DNA from 4 places in the Halalkalibacter krulwichiae genome. Region 2 is predicted to be linked to each of the others. Evidence: a T-box and tRNA genes for the amino acid it is inferred to sense, from the RefSeq annotation. Region 2 holds a T-box; the other regions hold tRNA genes.

Region 1 (4,634 bases), 320 kb from region 2:
GTTTTCGATCGTTATCAGTACGAATATAAATACGCTTACCTGTACTCATAGCTACTTGTTGTGCCGCTAAAAATTGTTCGTGTATTTGTTTCGCAATAAGATCAGCTTCATATTGAGTTGGTTCATTGAGTTTTGGAAGAGAGATCAGTGGAAGACTAATAAGGATAGAAAGGAGAGAAAGAGTTAATAGAAGCTCGATTAACGTGTATCCAGAAGAATTTAATTTACTCATTATTCCTAGACTTAAGGGGTAGAAACAATTCCAGTTGAAGCATCGTAGCCAACATCTGCTCCATTTGGACATGTTATTTTTTCAACATACTTTTCAGATTCTAATACATCTAAATTCTGGGGAAAGGACGTATTTTCTAATTTATATGCATGTACTTGTGCTTGTATTAACTTGACTGTTGCTTCACAGCCCTTATCGTTTGCTACATCATTATTCTTACTCATATTAGGAACGACAATTAAAAGTAAAACAGAGATAATCATTAGCACAATTAGCATTTCAATTAGAGTAAAACCGTCTTGCTTTCTTACAATTTTCATTTTTCATCACCTCAGGAGTTTTTATTGCGGGGAGTGGTTGGGGTAAAGGAAACCGATTATCCTCCTTTCATTGTCGATATTTGTTATAATTAGACAAGGTTGTTTCTTTTCCTGCTTTTTTTTGATTTTTTTTTTGAAAGGTTGTTTAACATGAAAAGGATATTTTTATTAGTAATTAAATTTTATCAAAAACTAATTTCACCTTTAAAGCCTCCAACTTGCCGTTTTTATCCGACCTGTTCACATTATGGTTTAGAAGCAATTCAAAGATTTGGAGCTTGGAAGGGAAGTTGGTTAACAATAAAAAGAATTTTAAAATGTCACCCGTTTCACCCAGGAGGAATTGATTTCGTGCCTGAAAAAGAACAAAAATCAATAAATACAAAAAAGACCATACGTTAATATGGTCTTTTTTGTATAAATGCGGGTGAAGGGAGTCGAACCCCCACGTCATAAGACACTAGATCCTAAGTCTAGCGCGTCTGCCAATTCCGCCACACCCGCAAATATAATATTAAAATGGTGAGCCATGAAGGACTCGAACCTTCGACCCTCTGATTAAAAGTCAGATGCTCTACCAACTGAGCTAATGGCTCGTAGATTATACGATGAAGTATTTCATGTATCTTACGGACGATGTTACGCTCTGTCGTCTCTCCTGTTCCTTCCTCTTCTAGCTTGGCTTCGCAGCCTGCTGTGTCGGAACAACTCGAAGTATTTCAAGATGTAACGCTCGTAACTGAGCTAATGGCTCGTAGATTATACGATGAAATATTTCTAAATGGTGACCCGTACGGGATTCGAACCCGTGTTACCGCCGTGAAAGGGCGGTGTCTTAACCGCTTGACCAACGGGCCAATACAACTTGTCCATGGCGGAGAAGGAGGGATTTGAACCCTCGCGCCGCGTAAACGACCTACACCCTTAGCAGGGGCGCCTCTTCAGCCACTTGAGTACTTCTCCTTGGCTCCACAGGTAGGACTCGAACCTACGACCGATCGGTTAACAGCCGATTGCTCTACCACTGAGCTACTGTGGAATATGGTGGGCCTAAGTGGACTCGAACCACCGACCTCACGCTTATCAGGCGTGCGCTCTAACCAGCTGAGCTATAGGCCCCAATTTTTTGGAGCGGGTGATGAGAATCGAACTCACGACATCAGCTTGGAAGGCTGAGGTTTTACCACTAAACTACACCCGCGTTATATGAAATGGCGCGCCCTGAGAGATTCGAACTCCCGACCTTTTGATTCGTAGTCAAACACTCTATCCAGCTGAGCTAAGGGCGCATTATTAAAAGCGGAAGACGAGATTCGAACTCGCGACCCCCACCTTGGCAAGGTGGTGTTCTACCACTGAACTACTTCCGCATTGGCTGGGCTAGGAGGATTCGAACCTCCGCATGACGGAATCAAAATCCGTTGCCTTACCGCTTGGCGATAGCCCATTATCAATAAGGGCGACTGATGGGAATCGAACCCACGAATGCCGGAACCACAATCCGGTGCGTTAACCACTTCGCCACAATCGCCATAAATGGTGGAGGGGGACGGATTCGAACCGCCGAACCCGGAGGGAGCGGATTTACAGTCCGCCGCGTTTAGCCACTTCGCTACCCCTCCACATATAAATACATGTTATAATGGCGGTCCGGACGGGACTCGAACCCGCGACCTCCTGCGTGACAGGCAGGCATTCTAACCAACTGAACTACCGGACCATTTTGGTATTGCGGGGGCGGATTTGAACCACCGACCTTCGGGTTATGAGCCCGACGAGCTACCAGACTGCTCCACCCCGCGACGTTATATGGTAATGAAATAAATTTTCATGGCGGAGGAAGAGGGATTCGAACCCCCGCGCGGTTTAACCCGCCTGTCGGTTTTCAAGACCGATCCCTTCAGCCGGACTTGGGTATTCCTCCGCAATATATGGTGGAGCCTAGCGGGATCGAACCGCTGACCTCCTGCGTGCAAGGCAGGCGCTCTCCCAGCTGAGCTAAGGCCCCAATTAAATACTCGCCTGGCAACGTCCTACTCTCACAGGGGGAAGCCCCCAACTACCATCGGCGCAGAAGAGCTTAACGACCGTGTTCGGCATGGGAACGGGTGTGGCCTCTTCGCTATCGCCACCAGACTATTTATTGAACATCGGATTCTCCTTAGAGTATCTTCGTTCACATTTGAGAAATGGTTCTCTCAAAACTAGATAATGCGTAATAGAAACTCAAGAATATATTGGATAAGTCCTCGACCGATTAGTATCTGTCAGCTCCACGTGTCGCCACGCTTCCACACCAGACCTATCAACCTCATCATCTCTAAGGGGTCTTACTGGATTAACTCCATGGGAAATCTCATCTTGAGGGGGGCTTCATGCTTAGATGCTTTCAGCACTTATCCCGTCCACACGTAGCTACCCAGCTATGCTCCTGGCGGAACAACTGGTACACCAGCGGTGTGTCCATCCCGGTCCTCTCGTACTAAGGACAGCTCCTCTCAAATTTCCTACGCCCGCGACGGATAGGGACCGAACTGTCTCACGACGTTCTGAACCCAGCTCGCGTACCGCTTTAATGGGCGAACAGCCCAACCCTTGGGACCTACTTCAGCCCCAGGATGCGATGAGCCGACATCGAGGTGCCAAACCTCCCCGTCGATGTGGACTCTTGGGGGAGATAAGCCTGTTATCCCCAGGGTAGCTTTTATCCGTTGAGCGATGGCCCTTCCATGCGGAACCACCGGATCACTAAGCCCGACTTTCGTCCCTGCTCGACTTGTAGGTCTCGCAGTCAAGCTCCCTTTTGCCTTTGCACTCTACGAATGATTTCCAACCATTCTGAGGGAACCTTTGGGCGCCTCCGTTACTGTTTAGGAGGCGACCGCCCCAGTCAAACTGCCCACCTGACACTGTCCCTGAACCGGATCACGGCTCGAGGTTAGAATGTCAGCACAGTCAGGGTAGTATCCCACCGACGCCTCCACGTAAGCTGGCGCTCACGCTTCCAAGGCTCCTACCTATCCTGTACAAACTGTACCAACATCCAATATCAAGCTACAGTAAAGCTCCATGGGGTCTTTCCGTCCTGTCGCGGGTAACCTGCATCTTCACAGGTACTATAATTTCACCGGGTCTCTCGTTGAGACAGTATCCAAATCGTTACACCATTCGTGCGGGTCGGAACTTACCCGACAAGGAATTTCGCTACCTTAGGACCGTTATAGTTACGGCCGCCGTTTACTGGGGCTTCAATTCAGAGCTTCTCCCCAAAGGGATAACCCCTCCTCTTAACCTTCCAGCACCGGGCAGGTGTCAGCCCCTATACTTCGCCTTGCGGCTTCGCAGAGACCTGTGTTTTTGCTAAACAGTCGCTTGGATCTTTTCACTGCGGCTCTCTCGGGCTTGCACCCTAATAGAGCACCCCTTCTCCCGAAGTTACGGGGTCATTTTGCCGAGTTCCTTAACGAGAGTTCTCCCGAGCGTCTTAGAATTCTCTTCTCGCCTACCTGTGTCGGTTTGCGGTACGGGCACCTCTCACCTCGCTAGAGGCTTTTCTAGGCAGTGTAGGATCAGGAACTTCGGTACTAATATTTCCCTCGCCATCACAGCTCAGCCTTTATGGAAAGCGGATTTGCCTACTTTCCAGCCTAACTGCTTGGACGCGCATATCCATCAGCGCGCTTACCCTACCTTTCTGCGTCCCCCATTGCTCAAACGGTGAGGAGGTGGTACAGGAATTTCAACCTGTTGTCCATCGCCTACGCCTTTCGGCCTCGGCTTAGGTCCCGACTGACCCTGAGCGGACGAGCCTTCCTCAGGAAACCTTGGGCTTTCGACGGAGGGGATTCTCACCCCTCACTCGCTACTCATACCGGCATTCTCACTTCTAAGCGCTCCACCAGTCCTCTCGGTCTGACTTCGCTGCACTTAGAACGCTCCCCTACCACTGACACCAGAAGGTGTCAATCCATAGCTTCGGTGATACGTTTAGCCCCGGTACATTTTCGGCGCAGAGTCACTCGACCAGTGAGCTATTACGCACTCTTTAAATGGTGGCTGCTTCTAAGCCAACATCCTGGTTG
Region 2 (4,634 bases):
GAATCTTTAGAAGCAAACGATTTCGTTCCTGCTTATGTAACTTTCGATGCTGATAGCTTACAAGGAACTTACACTCGTCTTCCGGAGCGTTCTGAACTTCCTGCTGAAATCACAGAAGCTCTTATCGTTGAGTTCTACTCTCGTTAAGTTTAAGGAATCTGCTATAGTCAATGACTATAGCAGATTATTTTGTTTCATTACAAAAAAGGTTGGCCATATGCCAACCTTTTTATCTTACTTTTTAATTTTCATAAATTTACGCTTGCCGACTTGAAGAACGAGGTCATCTTCAATTTCCACTTGTAATTGGACATCTTCAACCTTTTCTTCATTGATCTTTACCCCACCGTTTTGAATCATTCTTCTCGCTTCACCTTTTGAGCTTTGCATCTTCAATTCGACTAGTAAGTCTACAATCCAAATTGGCGACTCTCCCGTCCACTGAACTTCAGGAATATCTGTTGGTAAGGCTCTTTTTTGGAAGACGGTTTGAAAATAAGCTTTTGCTTCGTTTGCAGCTTCTTCGCCATGATACATCTCAACGAATTTCGCTCCAAGGTTCATTTTCGCATCTCGCGGATGAACACTACCTTCTTTTAGATCAGTTTCAAGCTTATCGATTTCCTCCATCGGAAGATCAGTTGCTAGCTTATAATATTTAATCATTAATTCATCCGGAATCGACATTGATTTCCCAAAGATTTCATTAGGTGCTTCATCAATTCCAATGTAATTGTTTAAAGACTTTGACATCTTTCTTTCTCCATCAAGTCCTTCGATTAAAGGCAATGTTAGTGCGACTTGCTTCTCTTGTCCATAAGCTTCTTGTAAGGTTCTACCCATTAGCAAATTAAACTTCTGATCTGTCCCACCAATTTCAATATCTGTTTCAAGAGCAACAGAATCGTAGCCTTGCATTAAAGGATAGAAAAATTCATGAACGGAAATTGGTTGGCCAGATTTATAACGCTTTTCAAAATCATCACGCTCTAACATCCGGGCAACCGTCATATTTGCTGCCAACTTTACGACATCCTCGAATTGAAGGGGTTTTAACCACTCAGAATTATAGTAGATGGTTACTTTATCCATGTCTAAAATTTTGCCATATTGCTCAACATACGTTGCCGCATTTTGTTTCACTTCTTCATCCGTTAATTGCTTTCGTGTCTCTGACTTACCCGTCGGATCTCCAATACGTCCTGTAAAATCACCAATAAGCATTTGTACTTCGTGACCTAATTCCTGAAATTGGCGCAATTTATGAAGCGGGACTGTATGCCCGATATGTACGTCTGGTGCAGAAGGGTCCATTCCTAATTTTATCTTTAATGGTTTACCTGTCACAACGGATTTCTCAATTTTTTTACGAAACTCGTCTTCCGGAACAATCTCAACTACTCCTCTTTTAAGATGAGCAAGTTGCCTTTCGACCTCTTTTTGTTGAGCTTCTGTTAATGTAAATTCCTTTTCCATCATCTAACCTCCAAAGTGTAATAAATCTAAAAACAAAAAGACCCCTCCCTAAAAAAGGGACGAGGTCTCGCGTTACCACCCTTGTTGAAGAAATAAAACTTTCTCCCACTTCATTATATAACGGTATTCCCGTTCTTTGCTTATCACAAAGAAAAGCTCCTGATTGTAATTCACCCAAGCCTATATACCAATTCACACCAACCATTGGCTCTCTTAAACAGGGAAGCTCGGACTACTTCGATCATTCTTCGCTTAGTATTCAGTTACAATGCTTCTTTTTTACCATATTGTTCAACTATTGTCAATTGCTTAGAACCCTTACCTTCAACTTTCTTCATATGGTATAATCTCTTAAGTATAGGAGGTCTCTATGAATATGAAAGAATCATCCATAATAAAGAAAGTAAAAATGCTCTCACGAAAAATTCATGAATTGAAAATCTTTCGACGAATCGGCATTACATATCAAGTATTCTGGAACTTATTTCTTATAGGATTAGTTGTCGGATCAATGTCCCTATTCTTTTTAGGTGGAACAGCTGCAGGCTACTTCGCCTCTTTAGTAAAAGATGAACCACTACGGACTGCCGAAGAAATGAGAGATCGAATCTATGATTATGCAGAAACAAGTCAAGTTTTCTTTGATAACGACGTACTATTAGGAGAATTACCTACAGACGTTGAGAGACATCAAGTTTCATTAGACGACGTCTCTGACCACTTAAAAAATGCAATTATCGCAACAGAGGATGAATACTTCTATGAGCATGATGGCATTGTGCCAAAAGCAATCATGCGAGCTACTTTTCAGGAATTCGCCAATTCCTCTTTACAGACAGGTGGAAGTACATTAACACAGCAATTAATAAAAAATCAAATTCTTACAAGTGAAGTTTCATTTGATCGAAAAGCTACTGAAATTTTGCTAGCGATGCGACTCGAACATTTTCTTGAGAAAGATGAAATATTGGAAGCTTATTTAAATATTGTACCGTTTGGCCGCAATTCTTCCGGGCGACAAATTGCCGGTGCTCAAGCTGCTTCAAGAGGAATCTTCGGAGTCAATGCGAGTGAGCTTTCGATCCCACAAGCTGCCTACATTGCAGGATTGCCACAAAGTCCATTCGGCTACACTCCTTTCTTACAAAACGGGGCAATTAAAGAAAACTTAGACCCCGGGATTAACCGAATGAGAACCGTTCTTTCTAGAATGTATGATGGTGGCTATATTACAGAAGAGGAGTACGAAGACGCATTAGCTTATGATGTGAGTGAGCATTTTGCTGATCCTGTCACTGCTCCAATTGAAAAGTATCCTTATTTGACAAATGAAGTTTTACGTAGGGCTGTCAATGTCTTAGCAGACCAAACGATAAAAGAAAACTATGAAAACTTTAACGAATTAGATAGAGAAGAACAAACGCGCCTACGAAATCGCGCTCGTGATGAAGCTGAAGCGAATTTACGAAATAATGGTTATCGAATTCATACGACTATTGATAAAGATGTTTATTTAGCGATGCAAGATGCTGTCCAAAATGATCATTTGTTCGGACCAGTTAAACAGCATACGAACGCTAATGGTGAAATTGTGCAGCAACAGGAAGAAGTCGGTGCAATTCTTATAGAAAATCATACTGGTGCGATTAAAGGATTTGTCGCAGGAAGAGATGAAGTACTTGGAAATGAGTTTAACCGAGCAACACAGGCGAAACGACAAAACGGCTCAACCATGAAGCCTCTTCTCGCTTACGCTCCTGCTATGGAAATAGGTGCCATTCAACCAGGTATTGTCGTCCCTGACACTCCCGCAACCTATCGAGGCACAAGTACACCAATCCGAAATTTTGATCGAAATCACTTAGGACTGCTTTCTGCTCGTGAATCTCTTGCACGATCTAGAAATGTTCCTGCTGTTCGCGCCTATAATATGGTGCCTCATGAACAAGCACGTCAAACGCTATTAGATTACGGATTTGAAATTCCTGCTGATGCTCCATATGAATCTTCACCTTTAGGGGCCATCGATGTAACTGTTGAACAAAATACGAATGCCTATGCAACATTTGCGAATGGTGGCAAATTTGTAGAGTCTTATATGATCGAAAAGATTGAAACTGCAAGTGGAGAACTTGTTTATGAACATGAACCAGTTGAAAGAGAAATTTTCTCCCCACAAACAGCTTATTTAACAATTGATATTATGAGAGACGTTCTCCGTGGAGTCGGAACAGCGAGCTCGCTACCAGGAAGACTTTCGTTCTCTTCTGATTGGGCAGGAAAAACAGGTACATCAAGTGACGTAAAAGATTCTTGGTTTGTAGCAACAAATCCAAATGTTTCTCTAGGAGTTTGGATTGGATATGATCATCAAGAACATAGAATTGAACAAACCGTTGGCGGCTTACGCTACGGAGCTAGAACTCAACAAATTTGGGCGAACATTGCGAATGCCGCTTATCATCAAAATGCAGAATTAATGGGTACTGGTAAACGGTTTGAAAGACCAGATGGAATCGTCTCTCGTTCGATTTGCAGCTTAACAGGCTTACTTGCTTCAAAAATGTGTCAAGACGCCGGCTTAGTAAAGACAGATCTGTTCAATGCTAAATTTGTTCCTACAAAAACCGATGACAGCCTTGAAAGCGGGCGTTATGTGACAATTAACGGAACCAATTACAAAGCTTTAGCTGATACACCGTCTGAGTTCACTGAAACTGGCTTTACTATTTCAGCAAACATTGCAAACTTAACAGATATCTCTAGTTACTTACCTGATAACATGAAAAACATCATCCCGGATAAGGACGCACCAAACAATGGCAAAACACCCGGAAAACTAGGCAATATTTCACTAAGTGGTGACACTCTATCTTGGTCGAAGCATTCAGATTCGGATATTGTCGGCTATCGGATTTACCGCGCTTCCAATGGTAGTACAGACTTCAAACTTCACAACCACGTTCGAGGAAATGATACAACAAGCTTTACAGTGAACGGAAAATCCTATTCGTATTATGTAACAGCGGTAGACTCGGCTGGTAGAGAATCATCTGCTTCTTCAGTCGCTGAAGGTACAAATTATAAATCCGAGCCTGAAGACGATTCTAAAGAAGAAACAGAAGAAGAACCTGAAGATGATTCTGAAGAAGATTCTG
Region 3 (4,634 bases), 1.6 Mb from region 2:
AATGTGATTTCTACTGCCAATGCTCCTGTACCAACTGTATACCCATCTGCTTTTGACTGAGCAACTTTCACATGACCAAGCACAGTTGCTCCACCTGGTAAATTGTCTACTACGATCGGTACACCTAATTTTTTCGACATTTCTTCAGCTATTAATCGCGTACTTAGATCGGTCACTGAACCTGGTCCAAAAGGAACGACCCAATTTATCGGTTTTTTCGGGAAATCAGATTGCTCACTTGTTGTCTCGGCTTTTGCTTCTGCACCAGTCGTCTCTTGAGTACTTTGATTACACCCTACTAATACGAATAAAAATAATAAGAGGGTTAGCTTCACACTTAATGATATTTGTTTCATCTTCATTCCACCTTTTCTACTTAGGTTAAGATACATAAAAATCATTGCACTCCTCATGAATTGGACAAAATATCTAACAATAGATCTTAGAAAACGTTTACAAAAGTCTCATCTAAACTATCAAAAACGATTCACTACACTCCTTTCAAAAGATTACCACTATGAATATGTTACTAAGATACCACATTTATAATTTTCTGAAAAATACACTTTACATTCCATATTTATATATTTATGATATGAATTAATAGTTAGGTATTGTGTAAAGAATAAGAATCGTCGGACTTCAACATGAAATCTCTTAAACCGACATAGGAAAGGATGTTCTATATGAATATTCGACACCTACGATATTTCACTACGATAGTAGAGGAAGGAAAAATTTCACGAGCAGCTAAGCGATTGCATATGGCTCAACCTCCACTCAGTCAACAATTAAAATTATTAGAGAGTGAATTAGGTGTAACGTTGTTTGAAAGACATACAAGAAAATTAATTATTACAGACGAAGGAAAACTACTTTATAATCGTGCCAAGCAAATATTAGAGTTAATGTCTGGTACTTTAGAGGAAATGAAAGAATTGTCAGAAGGGACGAAAGGTACACTCTCAATTGGCACTATTGCTTCACTTGGAGCCAAATTACTACCAGAGAGAATTCGTAACTTTCAACAACAATATGCAGAAGTTCAATTTCAAGTTTGGGAAGGAGATCCTATTAGGATCATGGAGCTGTTAGAAAATCGAATTATTGAATTAGGAATCGTTCGGTTCCCTATTGATTCGAGTATTTTTAATATGATTCATTTACCCGATGAACCGTTAGTTGTAGCAATGAATCCTAATAGAATTATCGGAAATAATCCAAATACAATTGAATTATCGGAACTAAAAGAAAAACCGTTAATGCTATTACGTAGGCAAAAAGGAACTTCTATGTATAACCAAGATATTTATACAGTTGATATTCTTAAAGATGCTTGCTTAAAAAACGGATTTGAACCTAAAATCATCTGCGAAAGCAGTGATATAATGACATTATTAATTTGGGCAAATCATGATATTGGAATTACAATTGTCCCAAAATCAGCAATCAATCTAATTCCAAACACCGAACTTTTTTTTAAGGAAATTATAAATCCAACGATTATGGCTAGGCCCTCCGCACTTATCTGGTTAAAAGACCGTTATCTCTCCCAGGCATCAAGAAGATTCATGGAATATTTTCCGATAGATCAGACGAATTTAAAAGATTCTACATATTAAAAAAGACAATCCATTGGATTGTCTTTTTTCTGCCTGGCAACGTCCTACTCTCACAGGGGGAAGCCCCCAACTACCATCGGCGCAAAAGAGCTTAACGACCGTGTTCGGCATGGGAACGGGTGTGACCTCTTTGCTATTGCCACCAGACCTATCAAATTTATTATCACTCATTAAATATTAATGGTGCGGGTGAAGGGAGTCGAACCCCCACGTCATAAGACACTAGATCCTAAGTCTAGCGCGTCTGCCAATTCCGCCACACCCGCAAATATAATATTAAAATGGTGAGCCATGAAGGACTCGAACCTTCGACCCTCTGATTAAAAGTCAGATGCTCTACCAACTGAGCTAATGGCTCGTAGAATATACAATGAAGTATTTCATGTAGCTTACGGACGATGTTGCGCTCTGTCGTCTCCCCTGTTCCTTCCTCTTCTAGTCTAAGCTTCGTAGACTGCTGTGTCGGAACAACTCAAAGGTCTTAAATAAGTGGTGCCGGCCAGAGGACTTGAACCCCCAACCTACTGATTACAAGTCAGTTGCTCTACCAATTGAGCTAGGCCGGCATAATGGTGGAGGATGACGGGATCGAACCGCCGACCCCCTGCTTGTAAGGCAGGTGCTCTCCCAGCTGAGCTAATCCTCCAACATTTTATGGTGACCCGTACGGGATTCGAACCCGTGTTACCGCCGTGAAAGGGCGGTGTCTTAACCGCTTGACCAACGGGCCATAGTAGCTTGTCTTGTCTATGGCGGAGAAGGAGGGATTTGAACCCTCGCGCCGCGTAAACGACCTACACCCTTAGCAGGGGCGCCTCTTCAGCCACTTGAGTACTTCTCCTAGTAATCACAATTCTAATGTGAATATGGTGGGCCTAAGTGGACTCGAACCACCGACCTCACGCTTATCAGGCGTGCGCTCTAACCAGCTGAGCTATAGGCCCATATTCAATATTGGAGCGGGTGATGAGAATCGAACTCACGACATCAGCTTGGAAGGCTGAGGTTTTACCACTAAACTACACCCGCATATTAAAATGTCATGGTCGGGAAGACAGGATTTGAACCTGCGACCCCCTGGTCCCAAACCAGGTGCTCTACCAAGCTGAGCCACTTCCCGTAAAGGCGCGCCCTGAGAGATTCGAACTCCCGACCTTTTGATTCGTAGTCAAACACTCTATCCAGCTGAGCTAAGGGCGCTTATAAATATGGTGCCGAGGGCCGGACTTGAACCGGCACGGTAGTCACCTACCGCAGGATTTTAAGTCCTGTGTGTCTGCCAATTCCACCACCCCGGCATGGTAGAAACGAATAATATGGAGGCGGTACCCGGATTTGAACCGGGGATAAAGGTTTTGCAGACCCGTGCCTTACCACTTGGCTATACCGCCATTATTTAAGAGCGGAAGACGAGATTCGAACTCGCGACCCCCACCTTGGCAAGGTGGTGTTCTACCACTGAACTACTTCCGCATTGGCTGGGCTAGGAGGATTCGAACCTCCGCATGACGGAATCAAAATCCGTTGCCTTACCGCTTGGCGATAGCCCAATACTTAATGGGGCGGCTGATGGGAATCGAACCCACGAATGCCGGAACCACAATCCGGTGCGTTAACCACTTCGCCACAACCGCCATAGTATACTTTTATGAAATTATTGGCAGGGGCAGTAGGAATCGAACCCACACCGGAGGTTTTGGAGACCTCTGTTCTACCGTTAAACTATGCCCCTATATAAATGGTGGAGGGGGACGGATTCGAACCGCCGAACCCGGAGGGAGCGGATTTACAGTCCGCCGCGTTTAGCCACTTCGCTACCCCTCCACATATTTAATACATGTTATAATGGCGGTCCGGACGGGACTCGAACCCGCGACCTCCTGCGTGACAGGCAGGCATTCTAACCAACTGAACTACCGGACCATTTTGGTATTGCGGGGGGCGGATTTGAACCACCGACCTTCGGGTTATGAGCCCGACGAGCTACCAGACTGCTCCACCCCGCGTCGTTATATAGTAATGGATGATGTTTTTCACTGAAGTGGACATCTTCCTCTTCTCGTGTTTCTTTCAAACGCATGAGTTGATGTTACTCGCTGCTTATTCACGATTTAAATAAACCTAAGAATAATAATGGCGGAGGAAGAGGGATTCGAACCCCCGCGCGGTTTAACCCGCCTGTCGGTTTTCAAGACCGATCCCTTCAGCCGGACTTGGGTATTCCTCCGCGTTTCGTTTCGTTGGTGGACCCTGTAGGACTCGAACCTACGACCGATCGGTTATGAGCCGACTGCTCTAACCAACTGAGCTAAAGGTCCAAATTTTGGTGGAGCCTAGCGGGATCGAACCGCTGACCTCCTGCGTGCAAGGCAGGCGCTCTCCCAGCTGAGCTAAGGCCCCGTATCGCCTCACCAACAATTAATACTATATCACACGATTTAATTCTGCGCAACATTTTTTTCTTGTTTTTTTTCAAAAAAAATCTAAGCTGAAATTATCCCGTCGGAATTAATAATCTATCATAATCTGCTTTTCATATCAATATCTTCTCATAACTTTTTTACTAAATATAGCTGATTGTAATCATTCCACTATAAAATCTACATATAAAAGAGACATTAAGCTTAGCTTAACATCTCGTACAATATTTATTTGAAAGTTGTCGTCAGTTCTCCTAAACCTTCAATCTCAACTTTTACTTCATCACCCGATTTCAACCAAACGCGTCTATCAATCGGTTCACCCATGATAACCCCTTCTGGAGTACCTGTTAAGATGATATCACCAGGTTTAAGTGTCATATGTTGCGATATGTAACTAATAATTTCCGAGCAATTAAATATCATATCGGATGTATTAGAATTCTGACGAAGCTCGCCATTTAAAGTAAGTTTAATTGATAATTGATCTGGATCACTTACTTCATCCTTACTTACAAGATACGGTCCGATTGGACAAAACTCATCCGTCGTTTTGCCTAACAACCATTGGGAACTTGTAAATTGCAAATCA
Region 4 (4,634 bases), 1.3 Mb from region 2:
ATACGTTAAGTGGAAAAGGATGTGGAGTTGCCCAGACAACCAGGATGTTGGCTTAGAAGCAGCCACCATTTAAAGAGTGCGTAATAGCTCACTGGTCGAGTGACTCTGCGCCGAAAATGTACCGGGGCTAAACGTATCACCGAAGCTATGGATTGACACCTTCTGGTGTCAGTGGTAGGGGAGCGTTCTAAGTGCAGCGAAGTCAGACCGAGAGGACTGGTGGAGCGCTTAGAAGTGAGAATGCCGGTATGAGTAGCGAGTGAGGGGTGAGAATCCCCTCCGTCGAAAGCCCAAGGTTTCCTGAGGAAGGCTCGTCCGCTCAGGGTCAGTCGGGACCTAAGCCGAGGCCGAAAGGCGTAGGCGATGGACAACAGGTTGAAATTCCTGTACCACCTCCTCACCGTTTGAGCAATGGGGGACGCAGAAAGGTAGGGTAAGCGCGCTGATGGATATGCGCGTCCAAGCAGTTAGGCTGGAAAGTAGGCAAATCCGCTTTCCATAAAGGCTGAGCTGTGATGGCGAGGGAAATATTAGTACCGAAGTTCCTGATCCTACACTGCCTAGAAAAGCCTCTAGCGAGGTGAGAGGTGCCCGTACCGCAAACCGACACAGGTAGGCGAGAAGAGAATTCTAAGACGCTCGGGAGAACTCTCGTTAAGGAACTCGGCAAAATGACCCCGTAACTTCGGGAGAAGGGGTGCTCTATTAGGGTGCAAGCCCGAGAGAGCCGCAGTGAAAAGATCCAAGCGACTGTTTAGCAAAAACACAGGTCTCTGCGAAGCCGCAAGGCGAAGTATAGGGGCTGACACCTGCCCGGTGCTGGAAGGTTAAGAGGAGGGGTTATCCTTTGGGAGAAGCTCTGAATTGAAGCCCCAGTAAACGGCGGCCGTAACTATAACGGTCCTAAGGTAGCGAAATTCCTTGTCGGGTAAGTTCCGACCCGCACGAATGGTGTAACGATTTGGATACTGTCTCAACGAGAGACCCGGTGAAATTATAGTACCTGTGAAGATGCAGGTTACCCGCGACAGGACGGAAAGACCCCATGGAGCTTTACTGTAGCTTGATATTGGATGTTGGTACAGTTTGTACAGGATAGGTAGGAGCCTTGGAAGCGTGAGCGCCAGCTTACGTGGAGGCGTCGGTGGGATACTACCCTGACTGTGCTGACATTCTAACCTCGAGCCGTGATCCGGTTCAGGGACAGTGTCAGGTGGGCAGTTTGACTGGGGCGGTCGCCTCCTAAACAGTAACGGAGGCGCCCAAAGGTTCCCTCAGAATGGTTGGAAATCATTCGTAGAGTGCAAAGGCAAAAGGGAGCTTGACTGCGAGACCTACAAGTCGAGCAGGGACGAAAGTCGGGCTTAGTGATCCGGTGGTTCCGCATGGAAGGGCCATCGCTCAACGGATAAAAGCTACCCTGGGGATAACAGGCTTATCTCCCCCAAGAGTCCACATCGACGGGGAGGTTTGGCACCTCGATGTCGGCTCATCGCATCCTGGGGCTGAAGTAGGTCCCAAGGGTTGGGCTGTTCGCCCATTAAAGCGGTACGCGAGCTGGGTTCAGAACGTCGTGAGACAGTTCGGTCCCTATCCGTCGCGGGCGTAGGAAATTTGAGAGGAGCTGTCCTTAGTACGAGAGGACCGGGATGGACACACCGCTGGTGTACCAGTTGTTCCGCCAGGAGCATAGCTGGGTAGCTACGTGTGGACGGGATAAGTGCTGAAAGCATCTAAGCATGAAGCCCCCTCAAGATGAGATTTCCCATGGAGTTAATCCAGTAAGACCCCTTAGAGATGATGAGGTTGATAGGTCTGGTGTGGAAGCGTGGCGACACGTGGAGCTGACAGATACTAATCGGTCGAGGACTTATCCAATATATTCTTGAGTTTCTATTACGCATTATCTAGTTTTGAGAGAACCATTCTCTTACATAAGTCTGGTGGCGATAGCGAAGAGGTCACACCCGTTCCCATGCCGAACACGGTCGTTAAGCTCTTCTGCGCCGATGGTAGTTGGGGGCTTCCCCCTGTGAGAGTAGGACGTTGCCAGGCCATTATTCCACAGTAGCTCAGTGGTAGAGCAATCGGCTGTTAACCGATCGGTCGTAGGTTCGAGTCCTACCTGTGGAGCCATATTTATGCTTCCATAGCTCAGTCGGTAGAGCACTACCATGGTAAGGTAGGGGTCAGCGGTTCAAGTCCGCTTGGAAGCTCCAGAAGGACCGTCTATACGCCTTCAGTATAAACCTGTAAAGGCGTTTTTTTAATGCTGAAATAGGTTTAAAAACAAACAATTTCCCTTTAAAAAAAGCTTGTTTTTTTCTTTAACTTTAGATATAATATTTTTTGTCAGTTAGTGACATACAAAATGGCCCGTTGGTCAAGCGGTTAAGACACCGCCCTTTCACGGCGGTAACACGGGTTCGAATCCCGTACGGGTCACCATATAACTTTGATTTAATGGAGGATTAGCTCAGCTGGGAGAGCACCTGCCTTACAAGCAGGGGGTCGGCGGTTCGATCCCGTCATCCTCCACCATATATGCCGGCCTAGCTCAATTGGTAGAGCAACTGACTTGTAATCAGTAGGTTGGGGGTTCAAGTCCTCTGGCCGGCATCCTTTATCATGGAGGGGTAGCGAAGTGGCTAAACGCGGCGGACTGTAAATCCGCTCCCTCCGGGTTCGGCGGTTCGAATCCGTCCCCTCCACCATGATTGGGCTATCGCCAAGCGGTAAGGCAACGGATTTTGATTCCGTCATGCGTTGGTTCGAATCCAGCTAGCCCAGCCATTTTAGAGCCATTAGCTCAGTTGGTAGAGCATCTGACTTTTAATCAGAGGGTCGAAGGTTCGAGTCCTTCATGGCTCATTTTTGCTATTTAAAAAGACGCGGAAGTAGTTCAGTGGTAGAACACCACCTTGCCAAGGTGGGGGTCGCGGGTTCGAATCCCGTCTTCCGCTCCATAGTTTGGGGCCTTAGCTCAGCTGGGAGAGCGCCTGCCTTGCACGCAGGAGGTCAGCGGTTCGATCCCGCTAGGCTCCACCAATACATAATAATTCAAACCATAGATAAAACATCTATGGTTTTTTATATGTTTGTTTTTTCTTTATGCCATTTGTTTCTACTCACTAAGTAATCATATTCATTTAAAAGCTGATCTAATTTGTGACTGTATTCCAGCATCTCCTTTGAAATTAAAGAGGTTGTTTTTGATTTTTCATTTAAAAGGTTTCTGTATCGTTCTATATCTTGTATAAGCTGCCTTTTTTGATCCATATTATCCACATCCTTCTAAAGTAGTTACTGTCTAACAAATTTGAGTGAAATATATGCAGTTCAAAGAAGAGTGCTGATCCGTTTTGAATGATGTTATAACAAATTGGTATTAATTTTTTGTTTTTAATTAAGTATTATTTAAATACCCTAATATTTTAAAGTTGAAACAGAAATCATGTTATTATATGTAATAAATGGAAAATGAAACTTTATCGTTTAGTTTTACGTATAAAAGTCAGAACGAGTGTAGGCAGGGATTACTTTATGGATATAATTGTAAAGAGATTGATTAGGGAAGTGAGAAAAGGGAATCAACAAGCTTTCTCAGAAATTGTTGAACTATATAAAGACAAAGTTTTTCAAGTTGCTTATAGAATGGTGGGAAACATGCATGAAGCTCAAGATGTTGCCCAAGAAGCATTTCTTCGAGCGTATACAAACATTGATCGTTTTGATATCAATCGTAAGTTTTCAACTTGGTTATTTAGAATTGCAACGAATGTAGCGATTGATCGACTACGCAAAAAGAAACCAGATTTTTATTTACAGGAAGAAGTAAAAGGGTCCGAAGGTTTAACGTATGAGTCACAATTAGCCGCAAGTGATGATTTGCCAGATGATCAAGTTGTGGCTTTAGAGCGTCAACAGTGGGTTCAGGCTGAGATTAATCAACTCCCGCCTAAATATCGAACAGCTATTATATTAAAATATATTGAAGATCTCTCAATTAATGAGATAAGCGAAATTTTAGATATTCCACCTTCTACTGTTAAGACAAGAATTCACCGTGGAAGAGAAGCACTTAGAAAAAGAATGCGCCATGTATAAGGAGGGATATGAAGATGAAATGTAATGAGTATTATGAAGAGCTTATTCAGAAGGTTGTGGATGAAGAAGCGACTATAGAAGAAAAAAAGTTACTTGATCAACATCTAAAAGGATGCGAGTGTTGTAAACAACACATGCATGAACTAAAAAAAGTAATTGCATTTGTTCAAAGCTCATCTCATATAGAAGCTCCAATTGGTTTTACAGATTCAGTAATGGGAAGATTACCAGAAAGAAAGCAAGTGTCAAAGTGGAAACAATGGACAAGGAAGCATCCTATTTTGGTCTCGGCGGCGGTTTTCTTCATATTAATGGTCACAAGTATTTCATCACTCTGGAACAGTGGTGAAGAACAAGTTGTTGTATCTGGGTCTGGTCATGTACAAATTGACCAGGAAAGTGGTCGAGTTATTGTTCCTGAGGGAGAAGTTATTAAAGGAGATATTGTAGTTAGAAATGGACAGTTGCAAGTAGATGGAGAAATACAAGGCAATGTATTGTTAGTAAATAGTGAAGCGTATTATGCG

Evidence for each region. The T-box of region 2 lies ahead of tyrS (tyrosine--tRNA ligase). A T-box ahead of a tRNA ligase gene usually reads a tRNA of that ligase, here a tRNA-Tyr.
Region 1: it has a tRNA-Tyr gene. The T-box ahead of tyrS (tyrosine--tRNA ligase) is inferred to sense a tRNA for this amino acid. The anticodon was not compared.
Region 3: it has a tRNA-Tyr gene. The T-box ahead of tyrS (tyrosine--tRNA ligase) is inferred to sense a tRNA for this amino acid. The anticodon was not compared.
Region 4: it has a tRNA-Tyr gene. The T-box ahead of tyrS (tyrosine--tRNA ligase) is inferred to sense a tRNA for this amino acid. The anticodon was not compared.

Annotation. Positions count from the first base shown of each region.
Region 1 is NZ_CP020814.1:3,116,927-3,121,560, forward strand. It holds gene BkAM31D_RS15680 (prepilin-type N-terminal cleavage/methylation domain-containing protein) at 1-232, opposite strand, end outside; gene comGC (competence type IV pilus major pilin ComGC) at 244-552, opposite strand; gene yidD (membrane protein insertion efficiency factor YidD) at 703-954, shown strand; tRNA gene BkAM31D_RS15695 (tRNA-Leu) at 975-1,056, opposite strand; tRNA gene BkAM31D_RS15700 (tRNA-Lys) at 1,073-1,148, opposite strand; tRNA gene BkAM31D_RS15705 (tRNA-Glu) at 1,335-1,409, opposite strand; tRNA gene BkAM31D_RS15710 (tRNA-Ser) at 1,425-1,515, opposite strand; tRNA gene BkAM31D_RS15715 (tRNA-Asn) at 1,517-1,591, opposite strand; tRNA gene BkAM31D_RS15720 (tRNA-Ile) at 1,595-1,671, opposite strand; tRNA gene BkAM31D_RS15725 (tRNA-Gly) at 1,680-1,753, opposite strand; tRNA gene BkAM31D_RS15730 (tRNA-Arg) at 1,765-1,841, opposite strand; tRNA gene BkAM31D_RS15735 (tRNA-Gly) at 1,851-1,922, opposite strand; tRNA gene BkAM31D_RS15740 (tRNA-Gln) at 1,925-1,999, opposite strand; tRNA gene BkAM31D_RS15745 (tRNA-His) at 2,011-2,083, opposite strand; tRNA gene BkAM31D_RS15750 (tRNA-Tyr) at 2,090-2,174, opposite strand; tRNA gene BkAM31D_RS15755 (tRNA-Asp) at 2,196-2,272, opposite strand; tRNA gene BkAM31D_RS15760 (tRNA-Met) at 2,282-2,354, opposite strand; tRNA gene BkAM31D_RS15765 (tRNA-Ser) at 2,384-2,476, opposite strand; tRNA gene BkAM31D_RS15770 (tRNA-Ala) at 2,485-2,560, opposite strand; rRNA gene rrf (5S ribosomal RNA) at 2,573-2,688, opposite strand; rRNA gene BkAM31D_RS15780 (23S ribosomal RNA) at 2,790-4,634, opposite strand, start outside.
Region 2 is NZ_CP020814.1:3,440,184-3,444,817, forward strand. It holds gene rpsD (30S ribosomal protein S4) at 1-147, shown strand, start outside; gene tyrS (tyrosine--tRNA ligase) at 235-1,476, opposite strand; T-box leader at 1,529-1,734, opposite strand; gene BkAM31D_RS17345 (transglycosylase domain-containing protein) at 1,847-4,634, shown strand, end outside.
Region 3 is NZ_CP020814.1:1,886,310-1,890,943, reverse strand. It holds gene BkAM31D_RS09485 (tripartite tricarboxylate transporter substrate binding protein) at 1-356, opposite strand, end outside; gene BkAM31D_RS09480 (LysR family transcriptional regulator) at 687-1,622, shown strand; rRNA gene rrf (5S ribosomal RNA) at 1,654-1,769, opposite strand; tRNA gene BkAM31D_RS09470 (tRNA-Leu) at 1,804-1,888, opposite strand; tRNA gene BkAM31D_RS09465 (tRNA-Lys) at 1,905-1,980, opposite strand; tRNA gene BkAM31D_RS09460 (tRNA-Thr) at 2,113-2,188, opposite strand; tRNA gene BkAM31D_RS09455 (tRNA-Val) at 2,193-2,268, opposite strand; tRNA gene BkAM31D_RS09450 (tRNA-Glu) at 2,278-2,352, opposite strand; tRNA gene BkAM31D_RS09445 (tRNA-Ser) at 2,373-2,463, opposite strand; tRNA gene BkAM31D_RS09440 (tRNA-Ile) at 2,490-2,566, opposite strand; tRNA gene BkAM31D_RS09435 (tRNA-Gly) at 2,578-2,651, opposite strand; tRNA gene BkAM31D_RS09430 (tRNA-Pro) at 2,666-2,742, opposite strand; tRNA gene BkAM31D_RS09425 (tRNA-Arg) at 2,749-2,822, opposite strand; tRNA gene BkAM31D_RS09420 (tRNA-Leu) at 2,832-2,920, opposite strand; tRNA gene BkAM31D_RS09415 (tRNA-Cys) at 2,940-3,013, opposite strand; tRNA gene BkAM31D_RS09410 (tRNA-Gly) at 3,024-3,095, opposite strand; tRNA gene BkAM31D_RS09405 (tRNA-Gln) at 3,098-3,172, opposite strand; tRNA gene BkAM31D_RS09400 (tRNA-His) at 3,181-3,256, opposite strand; tRNA gene BkAM31D_RS09395 (tRNA-Trp) at 3,281-3,354, opposite strand; tRNA gene BkAM31D_RS09390 (tRNA-Tyr) at 3,362-3,446, opposite strand; tRNA gene BkAM31D_RS09385 (tRNA-Asp) at 3,469-3,545, opposite strand; tRNA gene BkAM31D_RS09380 (tRNA-Met) at 3,555-3,628, opposite strand; tRNA gene BkAM31D_RS09375 (tRNA-Ser) at 3,757-3,849, opposite strand; tRNA gene BkAM31D_RS09370 (tRNA-Ile) at 3,864-3,940, opposite strand; tRNA gene BkAM31D_RS09365 (tRNA-Ala) at 3,947-4,022, opposite strand; gene BkAM31D_RS09360 (fumarylacetoacetate hydrolase family protein) at 4,271-4,634, opposite strand, start outside.
Region 4 is NZ_CP020814.1:175,232-179,865, forward strand. It holds rRNA gene BkAM31D_RS00920 (23S ribosomal RNA) at 1-1,878, shown strand, start outside; rRNA gene rrf (5S ribosomal RNA) at 1,940-2,055, shown strand; tRNA gene BkAM31D_RS00930 (tRNA-Asn) at 2,062-2,136, shown strand; tRNA gene BkAM31D_RS00935 (tRNA-Thr) at 2,144-2,219, shown strand; tRNA gene BkAM31D_RS00940 (tRNA-Glu) at 2,374-2,448, shown strand; tRNA gene BkAM31D_RS00945 (tRNA-Val) at 2,466-2,541, shown strand; tRNA gene BkAM31D_RS00950 (tRNA-Thr) at 2,547-2,619, shown strand; tRNA gene BkAM31D_RS00955 (tRNA-Tyr) at 2,631-2,714, shown strand; tRNA gene BkAM31D_RS00960 (tRNA-Gln) at 2,719-2,793, shown strand; tRNA gene BkAM31D_RS00965 (tRNA-Lys) at 2,799-2,871, shown strand; tRNA gene BkAM31D_RS00970 (tRNA-Gly) at 2,892-2,966, shown strand; tRNA gene BkAM31D_RS00975 (tRNA-Ala) at 2,973-3,048, shown strand; gene BkAM31D_RS00980 (aspartyl-phosphate phosphatase Spo0E family protein) at 3,091-3,279, opposite strand; gene sigW (RNA polymerase sigma factor SigW) at 3,544-4,107, shown strand; gene BkAM31D_RS00990 (anti-sigma factor family protein) at 4,122-4,634, shown strand, end outside.